3 regions of the Mesorhizobium sp. WSM1497 genome follow, and region 1 is predicted to be linked to each of the others. Evidence: predicted binding sites of a transcription regulator. Region 1 holds the regulator's gene; each other region holds the start of a gene.
The links. The regulator HrcA, encoded in region 1, represses chaperone genes, less so after heat shock. The targets are predictions, from matches to a motif close to GTTAGCACTCNCNNNNNGNGAGTGCTAAC.
Positions count from the first base shown of each region.

Region 1 (10,274 bases):
TGACGATCAGCGCACCGTCGCTCGCAATCGCCACGCCGACCGGCCGGCCCCAGACCTCACCGTTGGAAACGACGAAGCCGGTGATGAAATCCTCATACGCGCCGGTCGGCTTGCCGTCCTTGAACAGCAACCGCACCACCTTGTAGCCGGTCCTGTTGCCGCGGTTCCATGAACCATGCAGAGCGACGAACGCATCGCCCTTGTATTCAGCTGGAAAGCTCTTCCCCTCGTAGAAGGCGATGGTGAGCGGCGCCGAATGCGCCTGCATCAGCACATCGGGAACGGTCGTTTTGCCGGCAAGATCGGGGCGCTCACCCTTGTGGCGCGGATCCTCATTGTTGCCGATATAGTACCAGGGCCAGCCATAGAAGGCACCCTCCTTGACCACGGTCGCGTATTCGGGTGGCACATTGTCGCCTAGCGCATCGCGTTCGTTGACGACGCACCACAGCGCGCCGGTCGCCGGCTGCACGGTCATACCCGAGCAGTTGCGCAGGCCGGCGGCAAAGATGCGGCCGTTCTTGCCATCGGGATCGAAGGTCAGCACGTCGGCGCGGCCGTCTTCAGAACCCCAGGCTGCACCCAGCGGCTGCGATTTCGCCCAGGCATCGAGTCCGCCTTTCGGCTCCCGGCCCATGTCCTCGGCGACATTCGATCCCGAGCCGACCGAAAGGTAAAGCGTCTTGCCGTCCGGCGAGAAGGCGATATCGCGGGTCCAGTGATGACTGGCGGGGATGTTGCCGACGATGGTTTCCGGATCGCCGGAGGCCTTCAGTTCGCCATTGCGGTAGGCAAAGCGCACGATGCTGTCGCTGTTGGCGACATAGACCCATTGTGGGTCAGGGCCCGGCGGATAGAAGGCAATGCCATAGGGTCGGTTGAGATTGCCGGCAAAGATGCCGTCCTGCGCCGGCTTCGCACTGCCTTCGGCGAGGCGATAGATGCGGACCTGGTTGGCTTTGCTGTCGGCGACGAACAGGTCGCCATTCGGCGCGACGCGCACGACGCGTGGATTGTCGATGCCCGATGCAACCAGCTCGGCCGAGAACCCCGGCGGCAGTTGCAGCTTCGCGTCTGCCGGCATGTCCGCGATGCCGGCGCTGTTCGAGGTCGACCGGGTGGCATTGGGCTTGGGCAGATCATCCGGTCTGATCAGGCGGCGTGTGCCCGGCTTGTCCGCTCGCCAGTCGCCGAAGGCGGCCGCGCCCTTCAGCACCGGCTCGTCCGCCTGCTGGGCGAATGAAGCGGTCGAGACAAACAGTGCGGCGGAAAGTGCCGGGCCGGCAAAACGCATCATTCGGTCCTCCAATGTTCGGCGTGAAAACAGGAACGACCGGTTTCGTCGATCGTTCCACGGCACACGATGAGGTGAAGGAAGCTTGCGGTTTCCCGGTTCAGGTCCCGGCGGCGTAGAAATCGTCGTCGAGGCGTTTTTCCAACTCGACGAGGTCGGCCGGCAGCGGCAAGCCCATGGCGCGCATTTCCTGCAGTTTTTCGCGCAGCTGCTCCTGGATCTCGTGCTGGTCTTCCGGCTGGTTGACCATCTCCTCGAGCAGCAGGCTGATCCGGGCCTTGAATTCTTCGAGCGCCATCGTCGTCTCCTCGGTTGGATCAGCTCAGCGCAGCATGCGTGAAATCAGCTGCGCCGTATAGTCGACCATTGGGACGATGCGCGCGTAATTCAGCCGGGTCGGGCCGATGACGCCGAGCGCGCCGACGACGCGGGCATCCTTGTCGCGATAGGGGGCGACGACCAGCGACGAGCCCGACAGCGAAAACAGCTTGTTTTCCGAGCCGATGAAGATGCGCACACCCGAGCCCTGCTCGGCGAGGTCAAGCAGCTGGATAAGCCCGTCCTGCGTCTCCATGTCCTCGAACAGATGGCGCAGCAGCTCGATGTCGGCCTGGGCGGTGACGTTTTCAAGCAGATTGGCACGCCCGCGCACGATGAGCCGTGCCGGCAGGCCGCTGTCGGCGCCGGCCCACACCGCCAGCCCCTTCTCCACCAGGTCCTGCGACAGCGTGTCGAGCGCGGCCCTGGTTTCTTCCTTGATGCGAGCGATCTCGATCCGCGCCTCGGCAAGCGTGCGACCGCGTATATGGGCGTTGAGGAAATTCGAGGCCTCGTGCAGTTGCGAGACGGTGATGCCGGCGGGCAGGTCGACGACGCGGTTTTCGACGTCGCCATTCTGCGACACCAGCACCGCCAGCGCCTTCGTCGGCTCAAGCTGGATGAATTCGATGTGCTTCAGCGCCACCTCGTTCTTGGCGGCCAGCACCAGGCCGGCGCCGCGCGACATGCCCGACAGCATCTGGCTGGCCTCGGTCAGCATGTGCTCCAGCGTCGCACCGGAGCCGGACGCCCGCACCTGTGCCTCGATGGCGCGGCGCTCCTCGTCGGAAAGGTCGCCAAGCTCCATGAAGGCATCGACGAAGAAACGCAGGCCGGCCTGCGTTGGCAGCCGGCCGGCCGAAATGTGCGGCGCGTAGATCAGGCCGAGATGCTCGAGGTCGCTCATCACGTTGCGGATGGTCGCCGGCGACAGTGAGGACGGCAGGATACGCGACAGGCTGCGCGATCCCACCGGTTCACCGTCCCTGAGATAGGAATCGACGATGCGCCGGAAGATGTCGCGGGAACGCATGTCGAGCGCCTGGAATACTGGCGACTGAAGCGCGGGCGACTGCGAACTCGGATCGACTGCCTTGGTCATACGGCCAAAAACCTCCGGCCCAAGGATATAGACTTACACTGCACCCGCGCAACCCGGTGTCTGTGTCAGATCGTCAGGCCATTTTCCTTTGCGCCACGCGTCCCATGCGGTTACAAGCCGGCCAAGATTCCGAAAAATGACAAGAAAGCAGCCCTGAATGCGCCCTTCCAAACGCCAATTCGACGAAATGCGTGCCATCTCCTTCGAGCGTGGCGTCTCCAAGCATGCCGAAGGCTCATGCCTGGTGAAGTTCGGCGACACGCATGTCCTGTGCACGGCCAGCCTCGAGGAAAAAGTGCCGGGTTGGATGCGCAACTCCGGCAAGGGCTGGGTGACGGCGGAATACGGCATGCTGCCGCGCTCGACCGGCGAGCGCATGCGCCGTGAGGCTTCGGCCGGCAAGCAGGGCGGCCGCACGCTGGAAATCCAGCGGCTGATCGGCCGCTCCTTGCGCGCCGTGGTCGATTTGCAGGCGCTGGGCGAACAGCAGATCACCGTCGACTGCGACGTCATCCAGGCCGATGGCGGCACCCGCACTGCCTCGATCACCGGCGGCTGGGTGGCGCTGTATGACTGCCTGCGCTGGATGGAAGCCCGCCAGATGGCCAGCGTCGCCAAGGTGCTGAAGGATCATGTCGCTGCGATCTCCTGCGGCATCCATGACGGCCAGCCGGTCATCGACCTCGACTATATCGAGGATTCCGCGGCCGGCACCGACGCCAATTTCGTCATGACAGGCAAGGGTGGCATCGTCGAGATCCAGGGCACCGCCGAGGGCGAGCCTTTCTCCGAGGAGCAGTTCGCGGACCTGATGGGCCTGGCCAAGAAAGGCATCCAGCGGTTGGTGAGTTTGCAGCAGATGGCAGTGGCTTAGTTTTTAGATGTCGAGCCTGAGCGCCCCCCTCTGGCCTGCCGGCCATCTCCCCCTCAAGTGGGGAGATCGGATGTCGTCTAGGGCTTCGCCAATCTCCGGCGTTGTAGGGTGCGCGACAATGCAGAAGCTGCCAATCTCCCCACCTGAGGGGGAGATGGCCGGCAGGCCAGAGGGGGGCGCCTCGTGACACCCTCCGCGATCCTGGAATCGGCCCTCTACGTCACAGACCTGCCCGCCGCCGAAACCTTCTACACCGACATCCTCGGCCTCAATCCCCTCGGCAAGGTCGACGGCCGCCACCTGTTCTTCCGCTGCGGCCCCGGCGTGCTGCTCGTCTTCAACGCCGAGGCAACCAAAATCCCGCCGGCGCCCGGCGCGAGGCTGCCGGTGCCGCCGCATGGCGCGGTCGGCCAAGGTCATCTCTGCTTTGCGGCGACCGCCGATGAAATCGCCGGCTGGAAAGCGCATCTCGAGGCAAAGAAGATCGCCATCGAGAGCGAATTCGAGTGGCCGCAGGGCGGCCGTTCGATCTATATACGCGACCCCTCGGGCAATTCGATCGAATTTGCCGAGCCAAGAATCTGGGGCCTTTGATGCATTCTCTCGATGGCAAGAAGATCGTTGTCGCCAGCCATAATGAGGGCAAGCTGCGCGAATTCGCCGACCTGATGGAACCGTTCGGCTTCGAAGCCAAGTCGGCCAGGGAGTATGGCCTGCCGGAGCCTGATGAGACCGGCACCACCTTCGAGGAGAACGCCTACATCAAGGCGCTCGCCGCCGCCAAGGCGACCGGCCTGCCGGCGTTGTCGGACGATTCCGGCCTGTGCGTCGACGCGCTTGACGGCGCGCCCGGCGTCTACACCGCCAACTGGGCCGAAACCCCGGACGGTTCGCGTGACTTCGGCATGGCCATGCAACGCACCGAAGTGGCGCTGCAGGAGGTCGGCGCCGCCTTGCCGGAGCAGCGCAAGGGACGCTTTGTCGCCGTCATCTGCCTGGCGTTTCCCGACGGCGAGGCCGAATATTATCGCGGCGAGGCCGAGGGCACGCTGGTCTGGCCACCGCGCGGCGAGCTCGGCTTCGGCTATGATCCTGTGTTCCTGCCCGAGGGCTTCGAAAAAACCTTCGGCGAAATGAGCGCCGAGGAAAAGCATGGCTGGAAGCCCGGCCAGGCCACGGCGCTGTCGCACCGCGCCCGCGCCTTCCAGAAATTCGCCCAAGCTCGATTGGGCTCGGCATGAGCATGCTGCTCGACCGGACGCCCGGCTTCGGCGTCTATGTCCACTGGCCGTTCTGCGCGGCCAAATGCCCCTATTGCGACTTCAACAGCCATGTTCGCCACCAGCCGGTCGACCAGGAGCGCTTTGCCGCCGCCTTCGAGGCCGAACTGGCGACGATGCGCGAGCGCACCGGGCCGCGCGAGGTGACCAGCGTTTTTCTAGGCGGCGGCACGCCCTCGCTGATGAAGCCGGAAACCGTGGCCAGGGTTCTGGACGCCGTGGCGAAGAACTGGACGGTGCCCGCCGGCATCGAGGTGACGCTGGAGGCCAATCCCTCCTCGGTCGAGGCCGAACGCTTTCGCGGCTACCGGGCAGCCGGCGTCAATCGCGTATCGCTCGGCGTGCAGGCGCTGAACGACAAGGATTTGCGCTTCCTCGGCCGTTTGCACAATGTCGAACAGGCCCTGCACGCCATCGGCTTCGCGCGGGAAATATTCCCAAGGCTGTCCTTCGACCTGATCTACGCCCGCCCCGGCCAGACGCCGGAGGCTTGGGCATCGGAGCTGGAACAGGCGATCGGCCATGCCGCCGACCATCTGTCGCTCTACCAGCTGACCATCGAGGAAGGCACGCCCTTCCACGCGCTGCATGCGGCAAAGAAATTCGTCATCCCCGACAACGACCATGCCGCCGACCTCTATGCGCTGACGCAGGAGATCACCACGGCGCACGGCCTGCCGGCCTACGAGATTTCCAACCACGCCAGGCCGGGCGCCGAGAGCCGGCACAACCTGACCTATTGGCGCTATGGCGAATATGTCGGCGTCGGGCCGGGCGCGCATGGCCGCTTCGTCGAGAACGGCCGCCGCACGGTGACAATCGCCGAGCGGATGCCGGAAACCTGGGCCAATCTGGTCGAGGCCAAGGGCCATGGCGTCACCGGCGGCGAGATCCTGACGCGCTCGGAAGAGGCCGACGAATTCCTGCTGATGGGCCTGCGGCTGGCCGAAGGCATCGATCTCTCCCGCTACGAGGCGTTCTCCGGGCGCGGCCTGTCGAGCGCGCGGCTGTCGATGCTGCAGGGCGAAGGGCTGGTGGCGCCGATCGGCAATGCGCGCCTGCGTGCCACGGCCGCCGGCATGATCGTGCTCGACGCGGTGGTCGCCGATCTGGCGCGCTAACCCTTGAAGAACGTCCTTTTCGTCTGCAGCCAGAACCGCTTGCGCAGCCCGACCGCCGAACAGGTGTTTTCAACGCGCCGCGATATTGAGGTGGCCTCGGCCGGAACCAACCACGATGCCGACACGCCGCTGACGCATGAGCTGGTCGCTTGGGCCGACATCATCTTCGTCATGGAAAAGGCGCACCGCACCAAGCTGCAGAAGAAATTCAAGGCCAGCCTGAAGAAGGCGCGTGTGATCTGCCTCGACATACCTGACAATTATGAATTCATGGATCTGGAGTTGATTGGCCTTCTGAAGGCGCGCGTTTCGCGGTATCTCGGTTGAGACGTCATCCGCGAAGGCCACCTTGATGAACCTGACCGTATCCTCCTGGCAATTCTGGGCATTGCTCTCGGCTGCATTCGCTGCCCTGACGGCGATCTTCGCCAAGGTCGGCATCGAGAACATCAATTCCGATTTCGCCACCTTCATCCGCACGATCATCATCCTGATCGTGCTCGGTGCCATCCTGCTCGCCAGCGGCCAGTTCCAGTCGCCGGCTACGATCTCGGGAAAGACCTGGGCTTTCCTCGCCCTGTCCGGTCTGGCGACCGGCGCTTCATGGCTCTGCTATTTTCGCGCCCTGAAGATCGGCAATGCGGCGCAGGTGGCGCCGATCGACAAGCTAAGCGTCGTGCTTGTGGCGGTGTTTGGCGCGGCCTTTCTCGGCGAGCGGTTGTCCGGAGCGAACTGGCTTGGCGTCACCCTTATCGCGGCGGGTGCTGTGCTGGTCGCCTATCGAGGGTAGTTGCGCGCCATGGCGTGCGTTCTTCGTTTCAAGACGGGTGATGAAGATATCGAAGCGATTGGGCATCGTCCGGTCAGTGCTCCGTCGTGCTGTCGGGTTTGTTGTCGGAAAGGCTGACGTTCGTCGGCAAGGTGCTGGCGACGCGCTCTTCGGTCAGGCTGTGCTCGGTCTTGGCAGACGGGCGCTTGTCCCTGGGGGTGGCAACGCGGTTGCGGCCGGCATAGTAGGGCTCGAAAGCGTCTTGTATCTTGAGGCTGTCCATCCTGTCCTCCTCCGGAATCAGGGGGCTAATCTGCCAACGCCGGTTTGGTTCCCCACTGTGGCAAAGGAAAGGCGAATTCCCTACATCGGCGTCAGCTTTTGCAAGCCCGCGCCAGCCGTGCCAAACAGGGTCGAACGGAGACTTGATCAGTGACCGCAGAGACGGGCAAGCGCAGCTATGTGGTCGGGCAGACCGAGATCGCGGCCCGGCCGCTGGAGCCGGCGCTCTATCTGGTGGCGACGCCGATCGGCAATCTCGCCGACATCACGCTGCGCGCGCTGGAGACGCTGGCCGCCGCCGACATCGTCGCTTGCGAAGACACACGGGTGTCGCGCGTGCTGCTCGACCGTTATGGCATCCGCCGCCGCACCACAGCCTATCATGAGCATAATGCCGGCGAGGCCGGGCCGAAGCTGATCGCGGCGCTGCAGGCCGGACAGAGCGTGGCGCTGATCTCCGATGCCGGCACGCCGCTGGTGTCCGATCCCGGCTACCGGCTGGTCGGCGAGGCGCTCGACCACGGCATTCGCGTCGTGCCTATCCCCGGCCCATCGGCGCCGCTCGCGGCGTTGACCGCATCCGGCCTGCCCTCCGATGCCTTCATGTTCGCCGGATTTTTACCGGTGAAGACCGGGCAGCGGCTGACGCGGCTGGAGGCACTGAAAGCCGTGCCGGCGACATTGATTTTCTTCGAATCGCCGCGCCGGCTGGCCGAATCCCTCGGTGCCATGGTCGAAGCGCTGGGCGGCGAGCGCAAGGCCGCGATCGGCAGGGAATTGACCAAGACCTTCGAGGAGATGCGAACCGGCACGCTGCAGGCGCTGGCCGACCACTATGCCGCGGCCGATACGCCGAAGGGCGAGATCGTCGTCTGCGTCGCTCCGGCCGAGGCCAGGGTCGACGAACCCGCCGACATCGACCGTTTGCTTCTGTCGCTTGCCGCCGAGATGCCGGCCTCCAAGGCGGCGGCGGAAGCCGCGAAGATGACCGGCGGCCAGAAACAGGCGCTCTATCGGCGATTGCTGGAGCTCAAGGATGCTTCGGGAGAAAGCGACGGTGGCTGAACGCCCGAGCGCCAGCCGCCAGAAAGCCTATCGGCGCGGCCATCGCGGCGAATGGCTGGCGTCGGTAGCGCTGATGCTGAAAGGCTATCGCATTCTCGCCCGCCGCCACCGCACGCGCTTCGGCGAGATCGACCTGATCGCGCGGCGCGGCGACCTGGTGCTGTTCGTCGAGGTCAAGGCGCGCCGGTCGCTGATGGAAGCCATGGAGGCGATCGGTCACGAATCGGAGCGTCGCATAGAAGGCGCGGCCGACATCTGGCTCTCGCGCCAAGCGGACTACGGCAGACTGTCGATGCGCTTCGACATGGTCGCGGTGCTGCCCTGGCGCTGGCCGGTGCATGTCGAGAACGCGTTTTATGGGAAGAGTTAGAGGGGGCAGCCCTCCTTCATTTGTCATCCACGGGCGGAGCAGGAGCGAAGCTCCGTCGCGGAGACCCGAGGATCCATGCCGCGACCTTTAAGCGCCTCTACGGTGCAGAAAGTGAAAGACTTCGCAGGCGATAGCGAGCCTAGTGATGGCTATTTTCTACCGCCGCGCTCTTCGGTCCACGTCGCGGCATGGATCCTCGGGTCTGTGCCGCGTCGCTACGCTCCTTGCTCCGCCCGTGGGACGAAGCGTGAGGGCTGCTACGCGGAACACTCCTCACCCCCAGATCATCAACGCCACCAACCCGACACCGCCCACCACCAGCCGCCACCAGCCGAACAGCGAGTAACCCTTGCGCGAGACGTAATCGAGCAGGAAGCGCACGACGATGAGCGCCGTGACGAAGGCGGCGACGAAGCCGACGGCGATGATCGGCAGGTCGGCGCTGCTCAGCACGTTGCGGTTCTTGAACAGGTCGAAGGCGAAGGCGCCGACCATGGTCGGGATTGCAAGGAAGAAGGAAAATTCAGCGGCCGCGCGCTTATCGACGCCCAAAAGCAGGGCGCCGACGATGGTCGAGCCCGAACGCGATGTGCCGGGAATGAGCGACAGGCACTGGAAAAGCCCGATCTGCAGGTAAAGCCGGGTCGGGAAGCGCTCGACGTCGCGATAAACCGGCTTGAGGTTCATGCGGTCGACCACCAGCAGCACGACGCCGCCGATGATCAGCATGATGCAGATCAGCCTTGGCGATTCGAACAGCACCGTCTTGATGAAATCATGCGCCAGCGCGCCGATGAATGCCGCCGGCAGGAAGGCGATGAGGATGCCGATGACGAAATGCCTGGTCAGTCGGTCGTGCGGCAGTTCGAGCAGCATTTTCCAGAGGCGGCGGAAATAAACGCTGAGGATCGCCAGGATGGCGCCGAGCTGGATCAGGATCTCGAAGGCCTTGCCGGTCGAGTGGAAGCCGAGGAAATGGCCAGCGAGCAGGATATGGCCGGTCGAGGACACCGGGATGAACTCGGTCAGCCCCTCCAGCAGGCCGAGCAGCAGGGCTTCGACGATGGTCTGGCTTTCCATGGCTACCTCGGCATTGGCGTGACGGCTGACAGAAGGGCTTGCTTGTCATGGCGTTGAAGTCCCCCTATAGGTCGCAACACCCTGACGGCCCGCTAACCGGGCGGCCAAGACTTACCGGTGCGCCCTGCGATTCGCCAGTGCGCTTTATCATCGCGGAACCATGCTGACGCTTTTCCACCACCCCATGTTCGCCACCTGTCGCTTCGTCCGCCTCGCTTTCGGCGAGTATGGCGAGGAGCTGGCCCTGATCGAGGAAAAGCCGTGGACCCGGCGCAAGGAGTTCCTGGCGCTGAACCCGGCTGGCACGCTGCCGATCCTGCTGGCCGAAGGCGACGTGCCGATCGTCGGCGCGACGGTCATATCGGAATATCTCGATGAGACGCGCGGCGTGCTGAAGCGCGACAAGCGGCTGTTCGCCGAGGACCCGATGCAGCGCGCCGAAATCCGCCGGCTCATCGACTGGTATCTCAACAAGGCTGAAAGCGAAGTCACCCGCCATCTGGTGCGTGAGCGCGTGCTGAAGCCGGTCATGCCGGAAACGGCGGGCGGCGGCTCGCCCGACTCGGGCGCGATCCGTGCGGCGCGCGCCAACATCCGCCAGCACATGAAATACACCAACTGGCTGGCCGGCACCCGCCACTGGCTGGCCGGCTCGAGGGTCACCTATGCCGATCTCGCGGCCGCGGCGACGCTGTCGGTGCTCGATTATCTCGGCGAGA
Region 1 is NZ_CP021070.1:815,218-825,491, reverse strand. It holds gene A9K65_RS03970 (sorbosone dehydrogenase family protein) at 1-1,297, opposite strand, end outside; gene A9K65_RS03965 (hypothetical protein) at 1,395-1,592, opposite strand; gene hrcA (heat-inducible transcriptional repressor HrcA) at 1,617-2,714, opposite strand; gene rph (ribonuclease PH) at 2,872-3,588, shown strand; gene A9K65_RS03945 (VOC family protein) at 3,772-4,182, shown strand; gene rdgB (RdgB/HAM1 family non-canonical purine NTP pyrophosphatase) at 4,182-4,829, shown strand; gene hemW (radical SAM family heme chaperone HemW) at 4,826-5,989, shown strand; gene A9K65_RS03930 (low molecular weight protein tyrosine phosphatase family protein) at 5,993-6,316, shown strand; gene A9K65_RS03925 (EamA family transporter) at 6,342-6,779, shown strand; gene A9K65_RS03920 (hypothetical protein) at 6,853-7,041, opposite strand; gene rsmI (16S rRNA (cytidine(1402)-2'-O)-methyltransferase) at 7,191-8,105, shown strand; gene A9K65_RS03910 (YraN family protein) at 8,098-8,475, shown strand; gene A9K65_RS03905 (undecaprenyl-diphosphate phosphatase) at 8,749-9,555, opposite strand; gene A9K65_RS03900 (glutathione S-transferase family protein) at 9,716-10,274, shown strand, end outside.

Region 2 (10,274 bases), 950 kb from region 1:
AGAGTGGGATAACCAAGCCGAATGCAGCGACACTATTGAGAAACAGGTATATGGTCATATAGCCCCCCGGCCATTTTCATAAACCATACAGCCATGCAAGTTCGCTAAAAGCAAGCGACCCCGGCGCGCGCACCTGCGTATACACGGCAATGTCATGTCGCCTCGTTCACAGCCGGGCGCGGCATGCTAGCCAGTGCCTACAGCACTCGTGATCTCGGACCGTGCCCATGCGTCGCGGACGCCCGATAACCACGGAAGTGCGGTGCGGCACATTGAGGCCGAGCCTGCACAACAGTCTCGCGGCAGCGCGAATGTAGATTGGCCGGGAGAATTCGCCAAAGTACCTCATGCTCCGTCATCAGCGGAACCTGAGCTCGAACAAAGGCAAGTCCGAACGGCCGCCCATCCTGCAGGATGTGGTGACGGCCAGTCACCACAACATGATCATCGACGAGTTGGGAATCGGCGCTATCCGCGCGACATTGGACCAGACGGCCCCGGGCTGACATCAGTCGATCCTCAAACGTGTCCCCGTACAGAATAAATCCGACAGCCGCCACTAGGGCATTTCGATCGGACACGCTGAGTGTTGCTGACGTCCCGCCGACGCAACTTTCCGAGCAATCGTAGATCCGAGCGATCGGCGAAGGACAACAAAAATCCTCCGCCCCCCACCGCGGCCGACCGGACGCGCTGCGGCATTGGGGAGCGGTTACATCTAGCGGCATCCCCGAGCGCGAGGTGTCGTTCTCAGTGAACAGTTACGATTTGAAAGCGCGCCGGCTCTAAATCAGGAGTTCGTGCGATTCTCACGAAGCTCAAGGGAATCGGCGCGCTAGGACGACAGGTAACGGGAAAGAGCTGGGACCTCAGAATGTCGGTTTCGTACAAAGCTGAGTTTGGTACGTTTCCCACTCTGACATACTTTTCGCGTCTTTTGTAATCACGCGGCGGGGGCTCGCCGTGCATCGATTCGCATTCCGCTGTCATTGTCGTACCAAGGGGCGTATTGTCACGAGATCGTCTGCACGTTTTTACGGGCGCGGACGGCAAGGAGATTGGAATGCTCTTGCCCCAAGTGGGATTGAGCCATGACCAATCCAGTGAATGCTTCCTACAAAAATGAATTGCTGCGACGGCTTAGCGCGGATGACCTCGCGCGTTTGGAGCCGCATTTTGAGCGACGTGCCCTTGATCTGAGAATGCCGTTGGAGACTGCCGGTTCAAGGATAGAGGCCGTTTACTTCCTTGAGGAAGGCATCGGCTCTGTTGTCGCGATGACTCCGGACGGCAAGGATGCCGAAGTTGGCCTCATTGGCTTAGAGGGAATGACTGGTCCCGCGCTGGTGATGGGTGCCGACTATGCCGCGCACGATTGTTACGTGCAATTGGCAGGCAATGCAGTGCGAATCGGAGTTCAGCCATTCAAGGCGGCTCTAGTGGACAGCCCTACGTTGCATCCCTTCCTTTTGCGCTATGTCCACTATCTCCACATTCAGGCTACGTATACGGCCCTAATGAACGCACGAGCGAGCCTTGAAGAGCGTCTGGCGCGATGGCTGTTGATGTGTGACGACCGGATGCACGACAAACGCATTACGATCACTCACGAGTTTTTGTCTGTTATGCTCGGCGTAAGGCGGCCGGGGGTCACCGTTGGGCTCCAAGTGCTCGAGGGCCGTGGCCTCATCCGTTCGCGACGAGGTGAAATCGTCATTCGAGACCGCCAAGGCCTCGTTGCCCAAGCAGCTGGTATCTATGGGCAACCAGAAGGCGAATATGTTCGGCTGATTGGGGAAATCGCCCGACGCTGACCATGGGGTCTGTGGGGTCCGCAAGCTCGGTCCTCGCTAGCAGCTAAGCAGAATCTTGCTTCGCGCGCGGTCAGATGGTGTAGAGATCCCTGGCTTGGACGAGCGGGCGACGGTTTTTGCAAATCCCAAGAATGGCTTGCATACAGGAGAGCAGCCCTCCATCATAGCCGGATTCGCAGTTCCATTTTTTGCCAGCGCACCTTGCGATTGGCAGCACGAATCGGGACGCCGCCCCCTAGGAGGGGGAGAAACCATGCCTTCCGTATCTACTGGACGGGCCAACTTATTGGACGCAGAAACGGGCGCCCGTTTCATTCACGCGCTACTCGATGAACTCTCTGGCGGGAAAGCGCCCACGCCCGACTTCGTCAAACAAAGCGCGGCGACAGTGCTTGCCAACGAAATGAATGTGGCGAGCCGGCCGGCATAGTCGTACTGAATGAGTGCACGGCGATCTATGCAGGAGGCAAGTCCGGCCAGATTTCGGAGCTGTATGTTCGACCCGAGATGCGCTCCAATGATTGCCCCTTGTCTGCTCGAGGTCGCTGTGCGGGAAAGCCGCGCTCGTGGTTGGAAGCGACTTGAGGTTGGAGCACCCGCGCAACCAAAATGGAAACGCACGTCGATTTCTACTCGGACGGGTTCGAGGAAGTCGGCCCTCGGCCCCGCAGGACTATTTAGACAATCTGTCCCCAACCTATGCCAAGCTACACAGGTGTAATGCAGGGTCACTTCGCCAGCAACGGTTATTCTCGCTTCGACGAACTTCAAAGCCGGCATGTGGCAGATCAAGTTCGGCTGCGAGCATCTTCACCCTTGGAGGAGGCGCGCTGCCTCGCGTACGGATGTCACTCGCGACCCACTCCCAGACCTGTTCCTGGCGCCCCTGATTGGTTGGAGTTTAGAGGCGCCCCTGATTGGTTGGAGTTTAGAAAAGTCAGCCACCGTCTGGTCTGACCGACGGAGCCGATCCTACCGGGGCGGCTCTGGTGTGGATCAAACGCGCCATAGTCCATTGTGAGACGGGGGGTGCCGCGGCGGATTGAGCGCACCTGATGAGCTTGGCAGCAACAAAACCACTTGCCGACTACCAGCACTCCGAGTGGGTTTGTTCCCGAATGAACTTCCTCGCGAGGCGCACCCGTGTGCAGGTGCGGTGATGCGGCGACAGCCGTAGCGGGCTGGCCGACAAAATGTAAGTAAGCGGCAGCAACCCCTGCGTCCTGGGTTTGAGCAAACCACAAGCGAGATACGGCCTTCAATCCGAATGCCTCCTGGCACAAGAAGTTCGCAAGTCTCGCTGCCTGATCAGCACTCCCCGCAGCGCGCAGGCGTTGCAACGGATCTTCAAAGAAATTCACAGGCTCTTAGCACTCCAAAGCCGCTGGGAATGGTAGGCGAACATAAATTGTCGAAACGCGCTGCCGAGAATGCCAAATGACGAAGTCAGCAGGAGTGTTCAAAGTGGTCGCCTTGCCTGAGAGCTTTGGATCAAGATTTTGCTCATGCGCCTGCCCTTTCGTCTTGACTATCTCCGGCTTACCCCTTAATCCTCCCGTTGTTAGCACTCGCTCGCGGTGAGTGCTAACAACGGTCCGGCAAAGCCGGGCTTTGCAGTTTGTCCGGCGTGGCCGGACGGTGTTTCTCACCGCTCTCACCGAGGAAGAAAAAATGGCAAAGTCGAAGTTCCGCCCGCTTCATGACCGCGTGGTCGTTCGGCGGGTCGAATCCGAATCCAAGACCGCGGGCGGGATCATCATCCCGGATACGGCAAAGGAAAAGCCGCAGGAAGGCGAGATCATCGCTGTCGGCTCCGGTGCTCGTGACGAAACCGGCAAGCTGGTCCCGCTGGACGTCAAGGCTGGCGACCGCATCCTGTTCGGCAAGTGGTCGGGCACCGAAGTCAAGCTCAATGGCGAAGACCTTCTGATCATGAAGGAATCCGACGTGATGGGCATCATCGGCTGACCGCCGTCGCCTTTCATCACATCCAATCTGAATTTAGGCCGAATTGCCCAGGAGCAAAAAAATGGCTGTGAAGCTCGTCAAATTCTCCCGTGATGCCCGCGAACGCATGCTGCGCGGCGTCAACATCCTCGCCGACGCGGTGAAGGTCACGCTCGGCCCGAAGGGCCGCAACGTCGTCATCGACAAGTCGTTCGGCGCCCCGCGCATCACCAAGGACGGCGTCACCGTCGCCAAGGAAATCGAGCTTGAAGACAAGTTCGAGAACATGGGCGCGCAGATGGTCCGCGAAGTCGCTTCGAAGACCAACGACATCGCCGGCGACGGCACCACGACCGCGACGGTTCTGGCGCAGTCGATCGTCCAGGAAGGCCACAAGGCCGTTGCCGCCGGCATGAACCCGATGGACCTGAAGCGCGGCATCGATCTGGCTGTGACCGAAGTCGTCGCGACGCTGATCAAGAACGCCAAGAAGATCAAGACCTCCGAGGAAGTTGCTCAGGTCGGCACGATCGCCGGTAATGGCGACGAGTCGGTCGGCAAGATGATCGCGGAAGCGATGCAGAAGGTCGGCAACGAAGGCGTCATCACGGTTGAAGAAGCCAAGACCGCCGAGACCGAACTCGAAGTCGTCGAAGGCATGCAGTTCGACCGCGGCTATCTCTCGCCCTACTTCGTCACCAACGCCGACAAGATGGTTGCCGAGCTCGAGGACGTCTACATCCTGCTCCACGAGAAGAAGCTCTCCAACCTGCAGGCCATGCTGCCGGTTCTCGAAGCCGTCGTGCAGACCTCCAAGCCGCTGCTCATCATCTCGGAAGACGTCGAAGGCGAGGCCCTGGCCACGCTGGTCGTCAACAAGCTGCGTGGCGGCCTGAAGATCGCTGCCGTCAAGGCGCCGGGCTTTGGTGATCGCCGCAAGGCCATGCTGGAAGACATCGCCATCCTCACCGGTGGCCAGGTCATCTCGGAAGACCTCGGCATCAAGCTCGAGAACGTCGGCCTCAACATGCTCGGCCGCGCCAAGAAGGTGTCGATCTCCAAGGAGAACACCACCATCGTCGACGGCGCCGGCAAGAAGGCCGAGATCCAGGGCCGCGTTGCCCAGATCAAGCAGCAGATCGAAGAGACCACTTCGGACTACGACAAGGAGAAGCTGCAGGAACGTCTGGCGAAGCTCGCCGGCGGCGTTGCGGTGATCCGCGTCGGCGGTGCGACGGAAGTCGAAGTCAAGGAAAAGAAGGACCGCGTCGATGACGCCCTCAACGCGACCCGCGCGGCCGTCGAAGAAGGCATCGTTGCTGGTGGTGGCGTCGCGCTGCTGCGCGCTTCGCTGAGCATCAACGCTGTCGGCGTCAACTCCGACCAGGCCGCCGGCATCAACATCGTTCGTCGCGCGCTGCAGGCTCCGGCCCGCCAGATCGCGGCCAACGCCGGTGCGGAAGCCTCGATCGTTGCCGGCAAGATCCTTGAGAACAAGGGCGCGACCTTCGGCTACAACGCCCAGACGGGCGAATATGGCGACATGATCGCCATGGGTATCGTCGATCCGGTCAAGGTTGTCCGTACGGCTCTTCAGGACGCGGCCTCGGTCGCCGGCCTGCTGGTCACCACCGAAGCCATGATCGCGGAGGCTCCCAAGAAGGAGTCGGCTGGCGGCGGCATGCCTGGCGGCATGGGCGGCGGCGGCATGGGCGGCATGGGCGGCATGGGCGGCATGGATTTCTAATCCACGCTACCTGCGCAATACGGAAAGGGCGGCAGCGATGCCGCCCTTTTTTTGCACAACTTCGCGGAACCACAGCTACATCGTCGTACTGGCCGCTTGATACCGCCTATTACCTCATGTCCATTTCCAGCACCCATCTCGTCCTTTGACGCTCTTCTTGATGCAGTCAGCAACAGCTGGTACCGGTCACAACTCTTTCGCGTACTCTTTTACTGCAAATTCAAGTGATTGGGGCATAGGGACAGGAAGCCCTGAGCGGTTCTGCAGCCAAGCTGTGCAGAATTTGTCGGTCTGCCTCTGTCTCCACGCCCTCGGCCATGACCTCGATCCCAAGCACAAGCAGCCTGTCATCTCGAGACCTTGCCAGACCGCGAACGAAGCCCTGCTGCCGCATCACTGCTGTGAAGGGCGGGCCATTGGGCGGTCAACGAATCTCCTGTGTCATCTAGGACCAGATCGACTCGGCCAGAGGCTTCTGACGACTTTATGCATGCGATTCCCACTTTTGTTAGCATTCGGCGCGAACCCGCCCCCTGCACCAAACCTGCGAAAGGACCTGATCGTTGTCGCCTAAAGCTTGTTGTCATCGACTTGAGCGTTCTCTGCTTCTCATGGAAGATGCTAAATCCGCTCGTGCGTTATTGCCGGCCAGCAAAGGCTGCGGGTCGGCGGTGAGGGTGTCGAGAGGCGGCAGTTCACCTTGACTCATTGGTGCCGCCGGCGCCTGGATGGTTTCCACGACTGTGCCGGAAGCACCGGAGACATGTGACATCTCGGCAGCGGGCGTCAGGGCGGCTTCTCTCTCCCTGCTGCACAGAAAATCGTGGAGCGCCTCCACGCAAATGCCGGCGTTCTTCTTGTCTTTTCTAAAGGTCGGGACCACCTTGATATCGGCCTGTTGGTAGTCTGGCCCGCGCTTTTCTAACATGTTTTCGAGCTGCTGCTTGATGTCGGGGCCTTGCAGCAGCGGCCGGCCGGTGTCGCCCGTGGAGCGCTGCTGCAGGTGGAGGCGCCTGCCGATCTCATCCAGGTCGGTGTTGAGCCAGATTGACACCGCCTTCTCGCGGATCAGGTCTCGATTGGGCTGCTTGACAAAGCCGCCGCCGCCGGTTGCGATGACCATGGGGCCTTTCTTCAACTGCTCGGCGAGCTCTCTAGTCTCCAGCTCCCTGAAGTAGGGCTCGCCACGGCGCTCGAATATATCCTTAATATCGCCGTGCCCTTTGATGATAAGTTTATCGATGTCGACAAACTCCACCCCCAGCTCCCTGGCAAGGCGGGGGCCGATGCTCGACTTGCCGCTCGCCGGCATGCCGACGAGCACGACCGGCCTCGTACCGAGGGCCGCGACGATCTTGCCGGCATGCGGCGAGAGAATGACCGCACTCTGTTGTCTTGCGACGGTGGGCGACCTGGAGGTCCCTGCCGCCCTCGACCTGCTTTCTCCTGACGAGCCCCAGTGTAATATGTCCCAGGCACCACGGGGAATGGGGACCAGCTCGCATTCGCTCTGCGCGCGCTGCGCGAGCTCGGCCCGGTAACTGGCCGGCGTATGGAACTCGACCTCGAAGCGATAGTTCTGTGCGGTTCTGAACGCCGTGTGAACGCCGCGTAACCCCTGCGTGTCCATCCTGATGAACCAGTTGGTGGTCTCGACCTCGCTGCAGTCACGCTCCTCGAAGGCCAGTGCCGCCTTCCTGAAGGCGCGCGTAAAAGCCTCGTCCGGGATCTCAAAGACATGGCGCACTGCACTGGTGACCAGTTGGGCATCCGGCGCCGCGCTCACGCCCTGGCCGGTCAACTCGTTGGCTGTCCCGATCTGCCCACGCGACCGTTGATCAAGATGCGGCACCTGCACCTCGATGCCGTCCTGCCGCAAAAGCTCGGCAACCGCATGCACAGTTTCGGTAATCGCGCTTTCTTGCGCTTGGGCGAGGGCGGCTTCGAGCCTGGCGCGCTCCAGGGCCTGTTCGCTGTTCGGCGCTATCCTGCTGGCGGGGTCGTCGTAGGCCGGAATTGCTAAGGCGCTGGGCAGTATTCGGTTTTCGACGGCGAGTCTGATCGAGGCCTCCATGACCGACGCCGCCAGCGTGGGGTTGTCCTTCAGATCCGCCAGGCTGCCATCGACGTCGAACCGGCCCTGTTGGAGCTTTGCCGCCTGCGACTTGACATAGGGCGCCGACTTGAAGCCCGGCCTCTGCTCTATGAGCCGCTGCAATTCGGTGGTTTTTTGCATGAACACTCGCGCACCGGTTTCGGACTTGTAGGCGTCCGTGCCGACCTTGATGCCGACGCTCAACAGATTGATCGCGCTTTCATGCAGATCGACCGGGTTGTAGCCGTCGGGCCGCGGATCAATGCGCGCCTGATAGCGGTTGAGCAGGAAGTCGACGCGTTTCCTGGCATCAGCGGTTGCCGGATAGGATTCGCTGAGTTTCGGGAAGAGCGCGGCGGCCTCGGCGCTGACGGCAGGCTTCGCGCCGGTTGAGGCCACGGATCGCGCAAACTTCTGCTTGACGTCCGACTGCTCATGAGCCGGCTCGCTATTGAGCTGCAGGTTCCAGTCCTGGAGCTCGGCCACTAGCAACGCGGCCAGTTCGCAGGCCACCGGATGCCGGGCGGTCTTGCTGTCTTCCCCCGCCCTGGCGATCAGCTCATGGAGGGTCTGGCCATTCGGCCGATCTTCCTGCAACAATGCACGGATGTCGGCCTTGAGCTCTTGATGAATGCCCTCGTAGGTGCCGAAGATGGCACGCTCAGCAAACCAGCGTTGCGCCTCCAGCGGCTGCGCCAGCACGTTGCGCTGCAGGCAGCTGTAGGTCTCCAGCACCAGCCCGGTGGCCGACAGGATCTGCTTGGACCGGCTGAACTGGTAGCCGCCTTTCTCAATGGCCGGCGTGTGCGACTTCGGCGGCTTCATCGAGGCGATGCCGCGCGCCTGCAGCTGCGCGTCGAACTGGCGCACATGCTCGTAAAGGCGAGGCTGGTCGCCGATGATGATGACGGCATCGCCATCAAAATCGCCGTCGAGCATTTTTTGTTGGACGGTCGGAACCGCAACCAAAGAGCCGGGCGCGAACACCTCCGTCGCCTGCAGGATGCCGACGCACTCGAGCGCGGTGTCGGTCTTAACCCGGTCCTTTTCCTCCAGCCAGCGCGAATGGCACTTTACGTCCTCGGCAGACATCACCATCCCGCGGTCGGCGAAGTCCGCCGGCCACATTTCGTCGGGCACAACGATCAAGACGCCTTTGGCAAAGAAGGTCGGATCGTCGGCGGCAAGCCTAGCCCCCGATCTGTGCGCGACGTTGAAGCTGTATTGGAAGGCCACGCACCGATCCAGGAACGCCGCGGTGCGGTCGCCATCGCGCGCCGACCTGACCCGGTCGGCGGCGAACGGGCGCAGGTTGGGCTTGTCATAGGGGGAGCGTCCGACAAGTACGCCAGCGTCACGGGTCAAGGTCTTGCTCTTGCCCGTCGGCACATACAGGCATTCGTCACTGGACGGCACGGCGATAGCGTTCGAACCCTCGATATGCCCGCCCGTGACCGTCCGAAACAGCTCCTCGGTGGTGAGGCTTTGATGGGTTTCGAGCCACGCCAGAGCCTTCTCGCGGGTCTCCTGTGCCACCTCGACGCTGCGCGGATAATGTTGCAGCGCCGTGGGCGGTACCGCCGATTGCCTTTTATCGGCAAAGGCAGGCATCCGCTCGGGAGCGTCGTGGCGAGCCCGGGCAACGGACGGCATGCGCTCGGCCAGCGACGCCCTGATGAAGCCGCAGCCGTCATGCGGCCGCAAGGCGATCTCGCCGTCTCGCCCCTCGAACCGGAAGGGATGCACCGCGCCTGCGGGGCGGTCGGGCAGAAGGGACAGCTTGAAGCACCCTTCCAGCGCATAATCATGCGGGCCAACGTCGGGGATGCCCGGCGGCGCGGCAAATCCGCGGCGCTGGGTATAGTAATAGGCTTCCTTGAACGGCGCCCAGGCCCGCGACAGCTGCTCAAAGGCCGTACCCGGAGCCGTCTCGGCATAGGGGATCGCCAAAAGCTTGCCGCTTGGGGCCTCTGCGGCCGTGAAGGGCAGGTCAGAGGCAAGCTGGTTAAGGCTCCTTTGCGGCGGCTTCAGTTTGCTGCCGCCGAACAGGTCCATGCGGTAGGGCACGCCCTCCACGGCCACCGTGCGTGTCAACATGGCGCCAGTCGGAGTTCCCTTTAGCTGCACCGCCACCACGTTCACCGCGCCCGAGGTCAAGCGATGGAAAATGGAATAGCGCAACTCGGCTTCGCTGGCCAGCGGCTGGCCTTGCATGTCGACCACCGGCAGCCGCATTAGTCCGGCATCGCCTTGCGGCGGTCTCGGCTCTTGGTCCATGGCCTGAAGCACCCGATGAACATCGAAGCTGGCGGCTGCATGCTGGGCCTGGATCATCGATGCGTTCTGCGCCATGAAGGTGTCGAGCGCTTCGAGCGGTTCCTTCGCCTCGATAGAGGCGATCACGTTCCAGCTCTTGTAGGAAAGGTCGGCGTCGATGAGGGTGCGGGCGCTCTTCAGTATCTGCCTAGTCTTGCCATGCAGCTCTTCCTGCCTGGCCCGCAAGGCGAGCTCGTCGCCGTCGACATAGGGCCGCCGGTAGAGCGTCTCCAGCACCGCCCGGGTCTTGAGCACCTGATGGATCGAAAGCGCCGGGCGGCGGCTTGCATTGGCGCCGCTGGTACGCTCGGCCTGGCCTGCTGCGAGATAGGCATCTATCTTGTGTTCCACCACC
Region 2 is NZ_CP021070.1:6,530,767-6,541,040, forward strand. It holds gene A9K65_RS31810 (Crp/Fnr family transcriptional regulator) at 1,092-1,814, shown strand; gene groES (co-chaperone GroES) at 3,486-3,782, shown strand; gene groL (chaperonin GroEL) at 3,844-5,508, shown strand; gene A9K65_RS31830 (shikimate kinase) at 6,092-10,274, opposite strand, start outside.
Region 2: a site for HrcA is predicted at 3,375-3,403, ahead of groES (co-chaperone GroES). Genes of this name have one in related genera too.

Region 3 (10,274 bases), 2.3 Mb from region 1:
GGTGTTGGCGGCGTTGGCGATCGAATCGCGCTCACCCTCGAGCAGCGCCTTCAATTGGGTGGCGAGGTCGCGGTAGAACGTGGGCTTGTCTGAGGTGTCGATGGCCTTGGCCGCAAACATGAACGTGTCTCCGTGTCGGGGATGGCGGTTCGTCCGATCGCTTGCCAAAGTCCGGCGAGCTCCGCAACCAGACGGCCGCCTGGACAGTCTAGCGTGGATTGCGTCCCCTTCGAAAGCCGCAAGATCATGATTGCCTCCCGGCACTGAGCCGGGCGACTGCGTAACTTTGCGATGATCATCTTGAGAATCGTGGCGGCCCCGATCGGGGCCGCCATTCACATCTCCAACAGATCGGACAAGTCCTGGGTTTTAGTAGCCGCCCATGCCGCCACCGCCGCCACCCGCAGGTGCTGCATCCTTGGCCGGAATGTCGGTAATCATCGCTTCGGCGGTGATCAGAAGGGCTGCGATCGAACCGGCATCCTGGAGTGCGGTGCGCACCACTTTCGCCGGATCGACGATGCCTGCCTTGATCATGTCGACATAGACCTCGTTCTGGGCGTCAAAACCCTGATTGTGGTCCTTGCTGTCGGTGAGCTTGCCGACGACGATTGAGCCTTCGACGCCGGAATTCTCGGCGATCTGGCGGATCGGCGCTTCGAGCGCCCGCAGCACGATCGTGATGCCGGCCGTGACATCGGCATTGGCGCCGGTCAGGCCGCCAAGCGCCGAGCGGGCACGCAGCAGAGCCACGCCGCCGCCGGGCACGATGCCTTCCTCGACCGCCGCGCGGGTGGCGTTCAGCGCATCGTCGATGCGGTCCTTCTTTTCCTTGACTTCCGACTCGGTGACGCCGCCGACGCGGATGACGGCAACGCCGCCGGCGAGCTTGGCCAGCCGCTCCTGCAGCTTTTCCTTGTCGTAGTCTGACGTCGTCTCCTCGATCTGGCCCTTGATCTGAGCGACGCGCGCCTGGATGGTCGCCTTGGTGCCGGCACCGTCGATGATCGTGGTGGTGTCCTTCTCGATCAGCACGCGCTTGGCGCGGCCGAGCATCTCGATGGTGACGTTTTCAAGCTTGATGCCGAGATCTTCCGAGATCATCTGGCCTGATGTCAGCACGGCGATGTCTTCCAGCATCGCCTTGCGGCGATCGCCGAAGCCAGGCGCCTTGACGGCCGCGACCTTGAGGCCGCCGCGCAGCTTGTTGACGACCAGCGTCGCCAGAGCCTCGCCCTCGACGTCCTCGGAGATGATCAGCAGCGGCCTGCCGCTCTGCACCACCGCTTCGAGGATCGGCAGCATCGCCTGCAGATTGCCGAGCTTCTTCTCGTGGATGAGGATGTAGGGTTCTTCCAGCTCGACGCGCATCTTGTCGGCATTGGTGACGAAATAGGGCGAGAGATAGCCGCGGTCGAACTGCATGCCTTCGACGACGTCGAGTTCGGTCTCTGCGGTCTTGGCTTCCTCGACGGTGATGACGCCGTCATTGCCGACCTTGTCCATAGCCTTGGCGATCATCTCGCCGACGCTGGCATCGCCATTGGCGGCGATGGTGCCGACCTGCGCGATCTCGGCCGACGACTTGACCTTCTTGGCGCGCGCCTGGATTTCCTTGACCACGGCGGAAACCGCCTGGTCGATGCCGCGCTTCAAATCCATGGGATTCATGCCGGCGGCGACCAGCTTGGCGCCTTCGCGCAGGATCGAGGCGGCCAGCACCGTGGCGGTGGTGGTGCCGTCACCGGCGAGGTCGTTGGTCTTCGAGGCCACTTCGCGCACCATCTGGGCGCCCATGTTCTCGAACTTGTCGGCAAGCTCGATTTCCTTGGCGACGGTGACGCCGTCCTTGGTGATGCGCGGCGCGCCGTAGGCCTTGTCGATGATGACGTTGCGGCCCTTGGGGCCGAGCGTGACCTTCACCGCATTGGTGAGGATCTCGACGCCGCGCAGCATGCGGTCGCGCGCGTCGGTGGAGAATTTGATTTCCTTGGCAGACATGATTTTTATCCAGTTCGTTCGGAGAAAATGAGGTCAGGCAGCTTTCTTGACGGCCACGGTCTTGTCGGTTGCAGCGCCCTTGTCGATGATGCCAGTCTCGCTCTTGTCGATGACGCCCATGATATCGGCTTCCTTCATGATCAGAAGGTCCTCGCCGTCGATCTTGACCTCGGTGCCCGACCATTTGCCGAACAGGATGAAGTCGCCGGCCTTGACGTCGAGCGGAACAAGCGCGCCGTTTTCGTCGCGTGCGCCAGGGCCGACAGCGATGACTTCGCCCTCCTGCGGCTTTTCCTTGGCAGTGTCGGGGATGATGATCCCGCCCTTGGATTTGATATCGCCTTCGGCGCGACGAATGACGACGCGGTCGTGGAGTGGCCGAAATTTCATGGGAACTTTCTTTCTGGGGGCCGGCACAGGCGGCCACGCCCCTCCTCTATAGACGCGTTGGCACTCGATAGATAGGAGTGCCAAAAATTATTCGCGTACCAAATTAAATATTCAAAAGTATTATTTCAGCTGGCCGTTTCGTGATATCCGCAGAATGTCAAATAATTCAGAAGATTGAATTTTGCCGATCGAGTGCCTATTTATCGGACAAGTTCACTTTCACGATTTCAGGCGCAAGGGAGATTTCTTCGATGGCCGAAGGCAATCAGACGATCATGGAAAAAGCTGAAGCCCGCTTTGTCGACAAGCAGAAGAAGACAGCGGAGAAAAACAAGGCGACCGCCGAATATATGTCCGAGGCAAGAGCCAGGGAGATCAAGACGGCAAGGCTGAGGGAGCTTCGGCTGGCCAAGGAAGAGGCCGATCGTGTCGCCGAGGCCCTCAATCCGACGCCGAAGAAGAAGCGGGTGACCAAGAAAGTCACGGAGGCCAAGACATGAGCCTCACCTTCCCCAACCGCAGCCGCAGCTATGACGAGGCGGGCCAGCGCATTCGTTTCGTCGGCCATGACGGCATGTTCCAGATCTCGTTCTCCGTCGCCGCCGACGCCATGGCCAAGATGCGGCCGGGAACCGCGGCCGATGAAGCCGGTTATCTCCAGACATTCGACACCGAGAGCAGCGCCATCCGCGAAGTGGCGTCGAAGGCCTACGACCGCACCCACAAGAGCATGTATGTGCTGACGGCGTCCGATTTCGGCTGATCAGTCCATTGCATGTCGCTCAAAACGACGATTAAAGATCCATCTCCTCGACCATCGCGCGTATCTTCGCAGCCTTTTCGAAATGGTCGAGGCGGTGGGTTCTGATCCACCATTCGGCGGCTTCCATCAGGAGTTCGGGGTTGTCGTTTCTGTTGGCGAAAAACGCATAGAACGACACGCCGACGCCGGCCCCCTTCTCGGAGATCTTGCGGTCGCAAATCTCCAGTATCTTCTGCTTCAGGCTGGCTCTCACGGGAATCCCTTGATCTGCGGTGCGGCAGGCTTCCGCCGGCGGGCCGCTACGGATCAGGCCTTGCGCTCGGCCCGTTCGCGGCGTTTGACATCGCGGACATTCATCTGCACGACCATGTCCTCGGCCTCGCGCGGCCCCATCCCGACCATCACCTTTTGCCGGACCACCGCAGGCTGGCCGGTGAAGACATCGATGATGCTCCAGCTCTGGGGAAGCTCCATACGCAGCGTGTAGCGGTTGGCCATGCCGGTCAGCCTTGCATCGTGAAAAACACGGCGCCCAGGATCAGCACCGTCCAGGCGACGACCGACAGTTTCAGCACCATGCCGCCATGCACGGCCAGAAGCTTCCGCAGGTGCGACACACCTGCCGACGAGGCCGGTGCCGCCGCCAGGGCGGCAGGAGCCTTGAGGCCAAGTTTTCCAAAGACGGGCAGCAGCGACGGTTCACGCACGAAAGGCCTCGAATGTCAGGGAAAAGCGAAGCAAGAACGCTCGGCTCCCTTCCATACCACTCTTTTCGCGCGTGCCGGCATGCCAAATGCAAGACAGGACTGCTTTAACGTCCGGTCCGCACCGCCTTCGTAACGCACAAATCTATTCGTGGGGACTGACTGCCCTTGGGGCAGATTGGGACTGCTGTTCGACGCGAAATTTTGGAGGCCTCGCCTCGGAATCGAACCGAGGCTTCAGAGATTTGCCGTCTCCAGCGTAGCCGCTCCGCCACGAGGCCATGGCTGTTGAAGTAGCGGCCAAATATTTACGGAAAGGTTAATCCCGAGGGACTGTTCAGAATTTTCGGCACGATCTTCAGAACGTCCGCCAGCACATATTGCGGCCAGGTTTGCTGCCCGGCAGCGCCAACCCTTTGCCGGACCTCGCATCCCGCGCACGCTGCGATCCTTCACGCCTCAAGCGGCAGCCCGCTGCGTCTCGACCGAGGGACTCCAGCACTGCGACTGGCGCTCTTCCCCGGAGCTAAGTGCTGCCGGCGCTGCTTTAACCCGCGTTTGCATTCGAAGGAAGAGAGCCGAGGCCCAACCAGCTTTTCCCTTGAACGGCGATCCAATCTGGTCTAGTCTCAGCTGAGAAAAGGTTTTCTCAAACAATTTCAGTCGGGCTCGGCCACCTGCCGGGCCTCTTTCAGATCGGTAAGAGAAAACCTTTTTCCAACTAAGGACTCTCGGCGCGATGCCATCGGACGATCTGCCTGTTCCGGTCTTTTCCAAGCCAGTCACCTTGCGTGACGTGGCCGCGCAGGCCGGAGTCAGCGTCGCTACCGCATCCAAGGCGCTCAACAGCCAGGGCCGGATGACAGCCGAGACGCGCGAACGCATTCGCGAGACCGCCCGGCGGCTTGGCTTCCGGCCCAACAGCCTGGCGCAAAGCCTGCTCCGACGCCGCAGCTTCACCGTCGGCCTGCTCACCAACGATACCTATGGCCGCTTCTCGCTGCCGCTGATGTCGGGCATTTCGGACGCGCTGGTCGACAATGGCGTCTCGGTGTTCCTGTGCAATGTCGAGGAGGATCCGCGGCTGGGCCAGATGCATGTCGACGCCATGCTCGACAAGCGCGTTGACGGCATCATCGCCACTGGCAAGCGCATCGATCGCCATCTGCCCGTCGACCTCTCCAATCTGCGCGTCCCGGTGATCTATGCCTTCACGCAGCCTGACCCCGACGCCGTCGCCTTCGTCTCGGACGATGTTGGCGGCGCCCGGCTGGCCGTCGAGCATTTTTGCCGGCTTGGCCGCAAGCGCATCGCCCACGTCACCGGGCCGGCGAGCTTTGCCGTGGTACACGCGCGCGTTCAGGCTTACCGCGACGTGCTCGCCGAAAACGGCCTGACGGTCAGCGAGCCGCTGCTCGGCTCCTGGTCGGAAGCCTGGGGTCACCAGGCGGTTGCGCAACTGTTCGACGGCAAAAGCGAAAGGCCCGACGCGGTCTTCTGCGGCAACGACCAGATCGCGCGCGGCGTCATCGATGCTCTGCGCGAACGCGGCCTCGACGTACCCAGGGATGTCGGCGTCATCGGTTTCGACAATTGGGAGATCGTGGCCGAGGCGACGCGCCCGCCGCTGACCTCTGTCGACATGAACCTGGTCGCGCTCGGGCGTGAGGCCGGGTTGACCCTGCTTTCGCTGGTCGGCGGCAAGCCCGCCGCGCCCGGCATTCGAAAACTGCCGTGCCGGCTGGTGGTGCGGCAGTCATGCGGCCATCCGCCGGGTGGCTGAAAACGAAGCGCCGCGCAATCGGCGCCAAGCCGCGGACCGCGGCCAACCTTGGAGGAGGAGAACATGAGGAACCTGATTGCCAAACTGGCCCTGGCCGCTGCCGTTCTGGGCGGCGGTCTCGGCACTGCCGCCGCCGAGACGGCCAACATATGGGTGCGCGCCGACGGTTCGAATTTCATGCCGAGGATCGTCGATGCCTACAACAAGGCGCACACCAACCAGGTCAAGCTCGATATCATCCCCAATGCCGAGATCATCCCCAAATACGGTGCCGCGGCCGCCGGCGGCACAGCGCCCGACGCGCTGTCGCTCGACCTGATCTACACGCCCTCCTTCGCCGCAGCCGGCCAATTGGAGGACATCACCGACTGGGCAAAGTCCCTGCCCTATTTTGCCAGCCTGTCGCCGGCGCATGTGAAGACCGGCACCTACAAGGACCACATTTACGGCCTGCCCTTCTCCGCCGACGCCTCGGTGCTGATCTGGAACAAGAAGCTGTTCAAGCAGGCCGGCCTCGATCCCGAAAAAGGCCCGGCCAACTGGGCCGAGATCGCGGCCGATGCCGAGAAGGTCAACGCGCTCGGCGGCAACATCAAGGGCTTCTACTTCTCCGGCAATTGCGGCGGCTGCAACATCTTCACCTTCACGCCCCTGATCTGGGCGTCTGGTGGCGACATCCTGAGCGAAGACGGCTCGAAGGCGACGCTGGACAGCCCGCAGCTGCGCGGCGCCATCGATCTCTACCGCTCGATGGTCAAGAAGGATCTGGTACCGGCAGGCGCACAGACCGACACCGGCGCCAATTTCTTTGCCGCCTTCGCCGCCGGCAATATCGGCATCTCGCCGTCCGGCGCCTTTGCCATCGGCGCGCTCAACACCCAGTATCCCGACATCGATTACGGCGTCACCTTCCTGCCGGGCAAGGACAGCGGCTGGTCGTCCTTTGCGGGCGGCGACAATTTCGTCGTCACCAAGGGCACCACGAAACTGCCCGTGGTGAAGGAGTTCCTCGACTTCGCCTATTCCCTCGAGGGCCAGACCATCCTTGCCAAATACGGAAGCCTGCCGGTGCGCGGCGACATCGCCAAGGACGCGTTGAAGGATCTCGATCCGCGCTACCAGATCGCCGCCGAAGCCATGGCCAAGGGCAAGACGCCCTATTCGGTGGTGTTCAACGACCTGATCAACTCCGCCAACGGCCCGTGGACGCAGATGATCAACGAGGTCTTCTTCGGCGACGATGTCGATGGCGCGATAGCCAATGCGCAGGAAACGATGCAGTCGATCATCGACCAGGCGCCGCAGAAGTAGCGGACGCCTGCCGGCCGCCCGCCTGTCTCCCTGGGCGGGTGGCCGGATACCGCATCGCCAACGGCAGGGCTATCGCGTTGAGAAAAGACCCCCTTATCCGGCCGCTTCGCGGCCACCTTCTCCCCGCCGGGGAGAAGAGGCTGGCACCATCCCCGGCAACCTCCTCTCCCCTCGGGGAGAGGTCGGATTGCCCCGAATTGCTCTCTTCAATTGGTTTGGCAATCCGGGTGAGGGGGTTCTTTGCCAATGTCCCAATAGCATCGAGCGCGCAGCCATGACCGTCATCACCGCAGCAACCCCTGCCCCGCCCCGCGCCCGCAAGGTCGCCAGCCGCCACCAATGGATCGGCCTGCTCTATGTCGCGCCGGCTGTCGCGCTGGTCGTCGTCTTTTTCCTGATCCCGCTCGGCATGACGGCGTGGATGTCGCTGCACAACTGGCCCCTGATGGGCGAGCACAGCTTTATCGGCCTCGGCAACTATGTCGCCATCCTGCGCGACACCCGGTTCTGGAACGCGCTGCGCTTCACCGCCTACTACACCGTGATCGTCACCATCGCGATCTTCGTGGTGGCGTTTCCGCTGGCGCTGTTCGTCGAGCGGCCGCGGCCGCTGACCAATCTTTACCGGACGATGTTCTTCATGCCGGCGGTTGTCGGCTTTGCCTCGGCCAGCCTGCTCTGGTCATGGCTGTTGAACGTCGATTCCGGCCTGTTCAGCCCGGCCGCCTACGACCTTGGCCTGATCGACAGGAAGTTCAACCTTTTGGCCACCTTCCAGCCGGCCTTCTGGTCGATCATCGCCATGGTCGTCTGGAAGGTCGCCGGCTTCACCATGATCATTCTGATGGCCGGCCTGCAATCGATGCCGCAGGATCTGCAGGAGGCGGCCGTCATCGACGGCGCCGGTCCGTTCGCCAGGTTCAGGGCGATCACTTTGCCGCTGATGCGCCGCACGCTGGCGCTGGCCCTGATCCTGTCGGTCGCCGGCTCGATCCTCGCCTTCGACCAGTTCTACATCATCCTGCGCGGCGGCCCACGCAACCAGACGCTGACGGCGGTCTACTGGATCTTCAACCAGTCCTTCGTGTCGTTCAAGCTCGGCTACGGCGCGGCTTTGTCGATGGTGCTGCTGGTGATCCTGGTGGCGCTCAGCCTCGTCCAGCTGTGGCTGCTGCGCAAGCCGGAGGGGCTCGACTGATGGCGCAGGCCGCTTCCCGCAACCGCCGGCTCTTGAGCCGCATCGGCGAGCATTCGACCGGCATCGTCGCCTCGGTGCTGTTTGCCGCGCCGATCGTGTGGGCGGTGCTGTCGGCGTTCAAGCCGGCGGCCGAAGCGCGCCTGCCGCCGCTGCCGCCCTGGCCGACATCAGGCTTCTCGCTGGAGAACTACGCCACGCTCAACAGCTTCGGCGACGGGCTGTGGGTCTCGGCGCAAAACAGCATCTACGTCTCGGTGATGACCGTCGTGCTGTCGGTCGCCGTCAGCGTGCTGGCCGGCTACGGCTTTTCGCGGTTCCGGTTTCCGTTCAAGGACCTGTTCTTCATCCTCATCCTGTCGACGATCATGATCCCGTTCCAGTCGATCCTGACGCCGATCTTCCTGGTGCTGACCAAGCTTGGCCTGCACAACACGCTGACCGGCCTGGTCGGCGTTTATGTGACGCTGCAACTGCCGTTCTCGATCTTCATGATGCGCAACGCCTTCGACGCGGTGCCGCGCGAGATCGAGGAAGCCGCCCGCATGGACGGTGCCGGCAATCTCACCATGCTTTGGAAGGTGATGCTGCCGCTGGTCTGGCCGGGCGTCGTCACCATCGCCCTGTTTGCCTTCCTCGGCGCCTGGAACGAATTCCTCGCCGCCCTCGTGCTGATGACCGATCAATCCAAATTCACGCTGCCCGTGATGATGACCGCACTGCAGTCGGGCCGCTTCGGCGCCATCGACTGGGGCGCGGTGCAGGCGGGCGTCACCGTGATGATGGTGCCGTGCCTCATCCTGTTCCTGGCGCTGCAGCGCTTCTACATCCGCGGCCTGATGGCCGGGGCCGTCAAATAGAATGGAGTAAATTCATGACCGCATCGCCATCCGCAAAAACCGGGAAACCGAAGCTCGCCTTCCGCCCGCTGCCGGTGCCGCAGGTCGACGTGCACGGCTTCTGGGGCGATCGCGCCGACGCTGTCGCCGCCCGCACCGCCGATATCCTTTACGAGCGCTGCGTGGAGGCCCGCATGCTGGAGCAGATCGATCCGGACCGTCCCTCGCCCGGCATAGTCATCCCCTTCCACTCGCCCTCTCCCGACGAAGCCGACCGCCAGGGCGCGGAATTCACCGGATCGACGGTGACCACGCAGATGTTCTGGGATTCCGATCTCGGCAAGACGATCGAGACCGCGGCCTATTCGCTTTACCGGCGCAAGAATCCCGAACTGGAGAAGAAGATCGACGCCGTCATCGACATGTATGGCAGGCTGCAGCAGGAGGACGGCTATCTCTCCAGCTGGTACCAACGCATCCAGCCCGGCAAGCGCTGGACCAATCTGCGCGACTGCCACGAGCTCTATTGCGCCGGCCATCTGATCGAGGGCGCGGTCGCCTACTACCAGGCGACGGGAAAACGCAAGCTGCTCGATATCATGTGCCGCTATGCCGACCACATCGCGTCGGTACTCGGCCCGGAGCCCGGCAAGAAGAAGGGCTATTGCGGCCACGAGGAGATCGAGCTGGCGCTGGTCAAGCTGGCCCGGGTGACCGGCGAGCGGAAATATATGGAGTTGGCCAGATACTTCATCGACCAGCGCGGTCAGCAGCCGCATTATTTCGACGAGGAGGCCCGCGCCCGCGGCGCCGACCCGAAGGCCTATCATTTCAAGACCTATGAATACAGCCAGTCGCATATCCCGGTGCGAGAACAGAACAAGGTCGTCGGCCATGCTGTCAGGGCGATGTACCTCTATTCCGGCATGGCCGATATCGCGACTGAATATGGCGATGATACGCTGCGAGCAGCACTCGACCTTCTGTGGGACGATCTCACCACCAAGAGTCTCTACATCACTGGCGGACTGGGGCCGTCGGCGCACAATGAGGGCTTCACCAGCGACTACGACCTGCCCAACGAAAGCGCCTATGCCGAGACCTGTGCGGCGGTCGGCTTGGTGTTCTGGGCCAGCCGCATGCTCGGCATGGGGCCGAACGCGCGCTACGCCGACATGATGGAACGCGCCCTCTACAACGGTTCGATCTCGGGCCTGTCGCTCGACGGCTCGCTGTTTTTCTACGAGAATCCATTGGAAAGCCGGGGCAAGCACAACAGGTGGAAGTG
Region 3 is NZ_CP021070.1:3,077,133-3,087,406, reverse strand. It holds gene A9K65_RS14865 (GAF domain-containing protein) at 1-120, opposite strand, end outside; gene groL (chaperonin GroEL) at 370-2,001, opposite strand; gene A9K65_RS14855 (co-chaperone GroES) at 2,035-2,391, opposite strand; gene A9K65_RS14850 (hypothetical protein) at 2,643-2,891, shown strand; gene A9K65_RS14845 (DUF1488 domain-containing protein) at 2,888-3,154, shown strand; gene A9K65_RS14840 (DUF6500 family protein) at 3,186-3,407, opposite strand; gene A9K65_RS14835 (hypothetical protein) at 3,461-3,652, opposite strand; gene A9K65_RS14830 (hypothetical protein) at 3,658-3,861, opposite strand; tRNA gene A9K65_RS14825 (tRNA-Cys) at 4,064-4,139, opposite strand; gene A9K65_RS14820 (LacI family DNA-binding transcriptional regulator) at 4,598-5,641, shown strand; gene A9K65_RS14815 (sugar ABC transporter substrate-binding protein) at 5,705-6,952, shown strand; gene A9K65_RS14810 (sugar ABC transporter permease) at 7,227-8,150, shown strand; gene A9K65_RS14805 (carbohydrate ABC transporter permease) at 8,150-9,007, shown strand; gene A9K65_RS14800 (glycoside hydrolase family 127 protein) at 9,022-10,274, shown strand, end outside.
Region 3: a site for HrcA is predicted at 2,448-2,476, ahead of A9K65_RS14855 (co-chaperone GroES). Genes of this name have one in related genera too.